One region of the Pseudomonas sp. S1(2024) genome, then DNA from elsewhere that is predicted to be linked to it. Evidence: predicted binding sites of a transcription regulator. Region 1 holds the regulator's gene; the other holds the start of a gene.

Region 1 (4,209 bases):
CCTTAAAAACCCAGGCTGGACAGCAGATCATCGACATCGTCCTGACCGGACACGACGTCTTCACGCTTATCGGCATGAATCTGCGGACCTTCACCCCGAGTCGGATGTTTTTCTCGATCTTTTTCTGCGCGCAGCTGATCGTGGTCATGCTGGATGCCCGCGAAGCGGTCGACCTGGCTGGCCATCAGCACCAGTTTGAGCAGGTTGCTTTCCACCTCGGTGACCAGGGTGGTGACGCGCTTGATCACCTGGCCGGTCAGGTCCTGATAGTCCTGGGCCAGCAGAATGTCGTTGAGGTGCCCGGCGACCTTGCGGTTGCCCTCGGCGCTGTGCGTCAGGAAACTGTCGATGCGTTTGACCAGGTCACGGAACTCCGGCGCAGCCACTTCACGGCGCATGAAACGCTGCCAGTCGGCGCTCAGTGCCTGTGCCTCGCTGGCCAAATCGTTGAGCACCGGGGTGCTTTCCTCGACCAGGTCCATGGTGCGGTTGGCCGCGCCCTCGGTAAGCCTGACCACGTAAGACAGGCGCTCGGTGGCGTCGGTAATCTGCGACACCTCCTCGGCCTGCGGCATGGTCGGGTCGATCTGGAAACTGACGATGGCACTGTGCAGCTCGCGGGTCAGCTTGCCGACTTCCTGGTACAGGCCGCGGTCGCGGGTCTGGTTCAGCTCATGAATCAGCTGCACCGCCTCGCCGAAACGGCCCCGCTCCAGGCTTTCGACCAGCTCCTGGGCATGCTTCTTCAGGGTCGATTCGAACTCGCCCAAAGACGTTTGTGATGAATCCATGGCGCGCCCCCTGACGTGACTCAGCCGTTGACGCGTTCGAAGATCTTCTCGATCTTTTCTTTGAGCACCTGGGCGGTGAACGGCTTGACCACGTAACCATTGACGCCGGCCTGGGCCGCTTCGATGATCTGGTCGCGCTTGGCTTCGGCGGTCACCATCAGTACCGGCATGCTCTTCAGCTTGTCGCTGGCACGCACTTTACGCAGCAGGTCGATGCCGGACATGCCAGGCATGTTCCAGTCGGTCACCAGGAAGTCGTAGTGGCCGTTCTCCAGCATCGGCAGCGCCGTGGTGCCGTCATCGGCTTCTTCGGTGTTGGTGAAGCCCAGGTCACGCAACAGGTTCTTGATGATCCGCCGCATCGTCGAAAAGTCGTCAACGATGAGGATTTTCATGTCTTTGTTCAAGTAGACCTCCAAGCAGTCTCAAACGCGCTCGGCCCCGAGCGCGCATTCACAATTCGGTACAACGTAGAAAACGACTGCAACGACAGCGGGCTCAACGCGCCCGCCATTCCCCCAGGCGGCTGCGCAGGCGCGCGGCACACTGGCTGTGCAACTGGCTGACCCGCGACTCGCTGACCCCCAGCACCTCACCGATTTCCTTGAGGTTCAGCTCTTCGTCGTAGTACAGCGCCAGCACCAGGCGCTCACGCTCCGGCAGGTTGGCGATGGCCTCGGTCAGGGCGACCTGGAAGCGCTCGTCCTCCAGGCCACGCGCAGGTTCTACCTGGCCACTGGCGCCATCCTCATGCAGCCCTTCGTGCTCGCCGTCCTGCAACAGGTCGTCGAAGCTGAACAGGCGGCTGCCCAAGGTATCGTTCAAGATCCCGTAGTAATCATCGAGACTCAATTGGAGTTCGGCAGCAACTTCATGATCTTTAGCGTCACGCCCGGTTCTGGCTTCAACCGCACGCATCGCGTCGCTGACCATGCGGGTGTTGCGGTGCACCGAACGCGGTGCCCAGTCGCCCTTGCGCACTTCATCGAGCATGGCCCCGCGAATGCGGATGCCGGCGTAGGTTTCAAAGCTGGCGCCCTTGCTGGCGTCGTATTTGTTGGCTACTTCCAGCAGGCCGATCATGCCGGCCTGGATCAGGTCCTCGACCTGCACGTTGGCCGGCAACCGCGCCAGCAGGTGGTAGGCAATGCGCTTGACCAGCGGGGCGTAGCGTTCGATCAGCTCGTACTGGGCGTCTTTCGACGCTCGGCTGTACATCTTGAAACCGCTGGCGTTCATAGCACTGGACCCGCGCTGGTGGGTTGCACCAGACGCTCGACAAAGAACTCCAGATGGCCACGCGGGTTGGCCGGCAGCGGCCAGCTGTCGACCTTCTGGGCTATCGCCTTGAAGGCCAGCGCGCACTTGGACCGTGGGAAAGCTTCGTACACGGCACGCTGCTTCTGCACCGCCTTGCGCACGCACTCGTCATACGGCACAGCGCCCACATACTGCAGGGCAACGTCGAGGAAACGGTCGGTGACCTTGGTCAGCTTGGCGAACAGGTTACGGCCTTCCTGCGGGCTCTGCGCCATGTTGGCCAGCACGCGGAAACGGTTCATGCCGTAGTCGCGGTTGAGCAGCTTGATCAGGGCGTAGGCGTCGGTGATCGAGGTGGGTTCGTCGCATACCACCAGCAGCACCTCCTGTGCCGCGCGGACGAAGCTGACCACCGAATCACCGATACCCGCCGCGGTGTCGATCACCAGCACGTCGAGGTTGTCGCCAATTTCGCTGAACGCCTGGATCAGCCCGGCATGCTGGGCCGGGGCCAGGTGCACCATGCTCTGCGTGCCCGAGGCAGCCGGTACGATGCGCACACCACCGGGGCCCTGCAACATCACGTCGCGCAATTCGCAGCGCCCTTCGATGACATCGGCCAGGGTCCGCTTGGGGGTAAGGCCCAGCAGCACGTCGACATTGGCCAGGCCCAGGTCGGCGTCGAGCAGCATGACCCTGCGGCCAAGCTCGGCCAGCGCCAGGGACAGGTTCACTGAAACGTTAGTCTTGCCGACGCCACCTTTGCCACCGGTCACGGCGATCACCTGTACGGGATGCATGCTACCCATGTCTGTTCTTTACCTTGTCTCGCTGGGACTCAGGCCACACGTAGGGCAATTCTGCGTACCCTTTGGCATAGCTACCTTGCACACACTTCATCATCAACCCGCTCGCCGTGGGTTGTGATAGAGATCAGCGAACATGTCGGCCATGGCCTCTTCGCTGGGCTCGTCCTGCTGCTGCACATTGACCGCGCGGGTGACCAACTGGTGCCCCCGAGGCAGGTGCAGGTCGTCAGGAATGCGCGGCCCATCGGTCAGGTAGGCCACTGGCAGTTCATGACTGATGGCAAGGCTCAGCACATCGCCAAGGCTCGCCGTTTCATCGAGTTTGGTCAGGATGCAACCAGCCAGGCCGCAGCGCTTGTAGCTGTGGTAGGCAGCAGTCAGCACCTGCTTCTGGCTGGTGGTGGCCAGCACCAGGTAGTTCTTCGCAGCAATGCCACGCCCGGCCAGGGTTTCAAGTTGCATGCGCAGGGCCGGGTCACTGGCCTGCAGGCCAGCGGTATCGATCAGCACCACGCGCTTGCGCAGCAGCGGCTCCAGCGCCGCGGCCAGCGACTGGCCCGGGTCGACGTAGGTCACAGGCACGTTAAGGATGCGGCCCAGGGTCTTGAGCTGCTCCTGGGCGCCGATGCGGAAGCTGTCCATGCTCACCAGCGCCAGGTTCTGCGCGCCGTACTTGAGCACGTAGCGGGCGGCCAGCTTGGCCAGGGTGGTGGTCTTGCCCATGCCGGCCGGGCCGACCATGGCGATCACCCCACCCTCTTCGATCGGCTCGACCTCGGGGATTTCGATCATCCGCGCCAGATGCGCCAGCAACATGCGCCAGGCCTGGCGTGGCTCGTCGATCTCGGCGGTCAGGTCCAGCAGCTCACGGGCGATCGGCCCGGACAGACCGATGCGCTGCAGCCGGCGCCAGACGGTGGCCTGCTGCGGCTTGCTGCCTTGCAGCTGGTTCCAGGCCAGCGAGCCGAGCTGCACTTCCAGCAGCTCGCGCAGGCCCGAAAGCTCGGAGCGCATGGCATCGAACAGGCGCGGATCGACCGGCGCCGACGCAGGGGCTGGCGCAGCGGCCTCGGGCGCATCGATGTGCGGTTCGATCAACGGCTCGGCGGCGGTCAGCGACTGCCCGGCGAACAATTGGCGGTTGTTGTCGCTGCTGTCATGACGATGATCCAGTTCGGCCTGGGCAGTGGCGATGCGCGTATGGGTCTTGCGCAGCTCTTCTTCCAGTTCGGCGTTGGGCACACGCGGGGCCAGGGCAGACAGCTTGTAGTCCAGCGCGGCCGTCAGTTCGACACCGCCGGCGATGCGACGGTTGCCGATGATGGCGGCATCGGCGCCCAGCTCATCAC
Region 2 (4,209 bases), on a different contig from region 1:
GGCCATGGTGCCCATGTACAGGACCGGGCCGAGGTTGCGCCCGGCCACCAGGTAGTCCTCATGGGTTTTCGCGCGCCGCATGCCGTACCAGCCAAGCCCGAGCATGCCGGCGGTATAGATCATTACAACAATGATGTCCAAGGCCATTGGGGGTCTCCCGATTATCTTTATTATGGCGAGATCGACCACGCGGGCGGGTTCACGGCGCCCGGCGGTCTTGTCGTGTTGTTGGCGGGCCTCAATGGCCCTCCCATATGGCTCCTGCCGGGGTACTTTCTAGAGGCTTGCACTAGTCCCCTGTGGGAGCGGGCGTGCCCGCGAACAAGGGCACAGCCCTTGCCATGCACAGGGGTTGTCAGTGCTGGCCCCTTCGCGGGCTTGCCCGCTCCCACAGGGAACGGTGTTGCTCTCGTTTAGCGGCGCACTACGCCTGGAAGCACGCAGAGCATCTCGAACAGCAGGTTGGCACCGAGCAGCGAGGTGTTGCCGGTGGTGTCGTAAGGCGGGGAGACTTCGACGAGGTCACAGCCGATCAGGTCCAGGCCGTGGCAGCCGCGAATGATCTCCATCGCCTGGATGGTGGTCAAGCCGCCGATTTCCGGGGTGCCGGTACCGGGAGCCCAGGCCGGGTCGATGCCATCGATGTCGAACGACAGGTACACCGGGCCACCGCCGACCTTTTCGCGCACTTCGGCCATCAGCGGTTCCAGCGACTTGTGCCAGCACTCTTCGGCCTGGACCACACGGAAGCCCTGGCGGCGGCTCCAGTTGAAGTCATCGGCGGTGTAGCCCTGGGCGCGCAGGCCGATCTGCACCACGCGCTCGCAATCGAGCAGGCCTTCTTCCACGGCACGGCGGAAGGTGGTGCCATGGGCGATCTTCTCGCCGAACATGTGGTCGTTGACGTCGGCGTGGGCATCGATGTGCACCAGGCCGATCTTGCCGTGCTTCTTGTGCAGCGCGCGCAGGATCGGCAGGGTGATGGTGTGGTCGCCACCCAGGGTCAGCGGGATGATGTTGTGCTCGAGGATCTCGTCATACGCTTCTTCGATGATGCGCACGGCGTCCAGCAGGTTGAAGGTGTTGATCGCCACGTCACCGATGTCGGCCACCGACAGCGAGTCGAACGGTGCAGCTCCCGTGGCCATGTTGTACGGGCGGATCATCACCGATTCGGCGCGGATCTGACGCGGGCCGAAACGGGTGCCGGAGCGCAGCGAAGTACCGATGTCCAGTGGCACGCCGATGAAGGCGGCGTCCAGGCCTTGGGCACTTTGCAGGTGGGGGAGACGGAGCATGGTGGCGATGCCGCCGAAACGCGGCATTTCGTTGCCGCCCAGTGGTTGGTGGAGGATCTTGTCCACGGTGGGCCTCATCAGTCGGTCGATTGTTCTGTTTGTTCGAACCTGTGCCGCCGCGCGCCTTCCAGGTGTGGTCTTGCCGGCGGGCAGGGACATTTCGGCCAAGTCTGCTGAAGGTAGTGCCGGGGAAAAATCGCTACCGGCAAATACTTAGTTCAGGAATTTCTGAACTAAAGGCGGCAGAGCGGTTAGACTGCGCGCTAATACCCCCTGCGGAACCGTTGCACCATGGCCTCGACCTTGCCCGACCTGAAACTGCTGCGCATCTTCGTCAGCGTGGTGCGCCACCAGGGCTTTGCCAATGCCCAGCGTGAGCTGAACCTGTCGACCTCGGCCATCAGCACCTACATGAGCCAGCTGGAAGGTGCCCTGGGGATCGTGCTGTGCCACCGTGGCCGTGGCGGCTTCAGCCTGACCAGCAAGGGCGAGCTGTTCCACCAGGAAACCCTGCGCCTGCTGGCCGAGCTGGACGGCTTCGAACAGTACGCCGCCGCCCTCAAGGGCGAGTTGCGTGGCACCCTCAACCTGGGGGTGATCGATTCCACGGTCGGTGACAGGGCCTTGCCGCTGGCCGAAGCCATTGGCGCCTACAGCCAGGAACACCCGGCGGTGCACCTGCACTTGTCGGTATCCAGCCCTTACGAGCTGCAACTGGGCGTGCAGGACAACCGTCTGGACCTGGCGATCGGGGCGTTCTCCTCGCGCATGAGCGGGCTGCTCTACCAGCCGCTGTACCGTGAGCAGCACTGGCTGTACTGCAGCAGCCGCCACCCGTTGTATGCCGAACGGCGCATCCCCGAGCAGGTGGTGACCCAGCAGCGCATGGTCGGGCGTGGCTACTGGAGCCAGGCCGAACTGGCCCGGCATGGCTTCAAGCACAGCGCGGCGACGGTGGAGAGCATGGAGGCGCAGTTGATCCTGATCCTGTCCGGGGCCTACATCGGCTACCTGCCCGAGCACTATGCCCAGGCCTGGGTCGACAAGGGCGACTTGCGCGTGCTGTCGCCGTCGACCTTCGGCTACCAGGCACCGTTCTCGCTGATCATTCGCCGCGGGCGCAGCCGTGAGCCATTGATCCAGACCTTCCGCGACCTCCTCAAAAGCCAGCTCAACGTGGGCTGAAGCCCGGCATATGCTGTATTTCGTCGGCACCCGTTAAATTGTTGGTGCCGCTGACCGACAACATAATGGCGTCCTGCTATATATCAAATTTGCGTGTGCTGCTGTCTACCTCCCTTTCATCCTGCAAGGATTGCCCAAGATGCGCATGAATTTGCCCGTCACTGAGCACGAAAGAACCTTTCCCAACGATCAACGCCTGATTTCCACCACTGACCTCAACAGCCGCATCACCTACTGCAACGACGCTTTCGTGGCGATCAGCGGGTTCACCTACGACGAGCTGGTCGGCCAACCCCACAACCTGGTGCGCCACCCGGACATGCCGCCGGCAGTGTTCGGCCACATGTGGGAAACCATCAAGCAAGGCAAACCGTGGATGGGGGTCGTCAAGAACCGGGCGAAGAACGGTGATTACTACTGGGTCAGCGCCTACGTCACGGCCATCTACGAGCAGGGCCGCATCAGTGGCTACGAGTCGGTGCGCTCGGTGCCCACTCGCGAGCAGATCCGTCGCGCCGAGGCGTTGTATGCGCGTCTGCGGGCCGGCCGCACACCGGTGCCGTGGGCGGCCCGCCTGCTGCATGGCCTGGGCCACGGTTGGCCATTGATAGGTGCGGGACTGCTGTCGGCGGCGGGCTACCTGTGGCTACCGCCCTACGCGGCGCTCGGGGTGCTGATGGCCAGCCTGCTGCTGGCCTGGTATCTGGTCGAGCACCGGCAGAACCAGGCGGTCCGCCGCACGCTGGCCGAGCATCCCAAGGCCTTCACCAGCCCGCTGGTGGCACTGACCTACAGTGATAACCCAGGCCTGCAAGGCCAGCTGGATCTTGCCATCATCAGTGAAGAAGCACGCCTGCAAACGGCCTTGACCCGCCTGGTGGATGCCGGGGTCGGAGTGAAATCGCGGGCCGCGCAGTCGTCCGACCTGTCCGATGCCCAGGCACAAATGCTCGACCGCCAGCGCAACGAGACCGACCAGTCCGCCGCCGCCATCGCGCAGATGGCGGCGACCATCCAGCAGGTTACCCACAACGTGCAGAGCACGGCGCACGCAGCGGGCGATGCTGACCAGCTGGCGCAACAGGGCAGCGAGCTGGCCATGCAGAGCCTGCAAGCCATGGGCAGCATGAGCAATGCGGTCAACGACATCGGCCAGGCGGTCAATGCCCTGGCCGAGCAGACCCAGTCGATCGGCAGCGTGGTCGATGTGATTACCTCGATCGCCGAGCAGACCAACCTGCTGGCGCTCAACGCAGCCATCGAGGCGGCGCGTGCCGGCGAACAGGGGCGCGGGTTTGCCGTGGTGGCCGACGAGGTGCGTTCGCTGGCCCAGCGCACCCGTGCCTCGACCGAGGAGATCCACCAGATCATCGCCTCGTTGCGCGCCGGGGCAGAGCGCGCGGTCAGCACCGCCAGCCGCGGCGAGCAGATCTCGCGGGACAGCGTGCACAGCGTCGAGGCGGTGCAGGCAGCGTTGAGCGGGATTGCCCAGGCGGTCAGCCGTATCACTGGCATGAGCCAGCAGATGGCGACGGCGTCGGAGCAGCAGAGCCATGTGGCCGAGGACATCAATCAGCAGATCGTGCGCATAGCCCACCTGTGCGACCAGAGTGCCGGGCAGGCCAGGCAGGGCGCGGAAATCAGCCAGGACCTGGAGCGCATGGCGGAATACCTGCATAGCCTGGCAGAGCGGTTCAACCGTTGAGATCGCCGGGGCCGCTTTGCG

Evidence for each region. The regulator FliA, encoded in region 1, starts transcription of late flagellar genes. The targets are predictions, from matches to a motif close to CTAAAGTTTNNNNNNNNNNNGCCGNTAA.
Region 2: ACLCGK_RS27380 (methyl-accepting chemotaxis protein) is a predicted target of FliA. The motif match lies at 2,517-2,544, and genes of this name have one in related genera.

The regions. Positions count from the first base shown of each region.
Region 1 is NZ_JBKGFP010000072.1:41,628-45,836, reverse strand. It holds gene ACLCGK_RS20275 (protein phosphatase CheZ) at 3-791, opposite strand; gene ACLCGK_RS20270 (chemotaxis response regulator CheY) at 812-1,186, opposite strand; gene fliA (RNA polymerase sigma factor FliA) at 1,290-2,030, opposite strand; gene fleN (flagellar synthesis regulator FleN) at 2,027-2,860, opposite strand; gene flhF (flagellar biosynthesis protein FlhF) at 2,954-4,209, opposite strand, start outside.
Region 2 is NZ_JBKGFP010000100.1:1,363-5,571, reverse strand. It holds gene ACLCGK_RS27395 (sodium:solute symporter) at 1-147, opposite strand, end outside; gene speB (agmatinase) at 414-1,364, opposite strand; gene ACLCGK_RS27385 (LysR family transcriptional regulator) at 1,590-2,483, shown strand; gene ACLCGK_RS27380 (methyl-accepting chemotaxis protein) at 2,623-4,188, shown strand.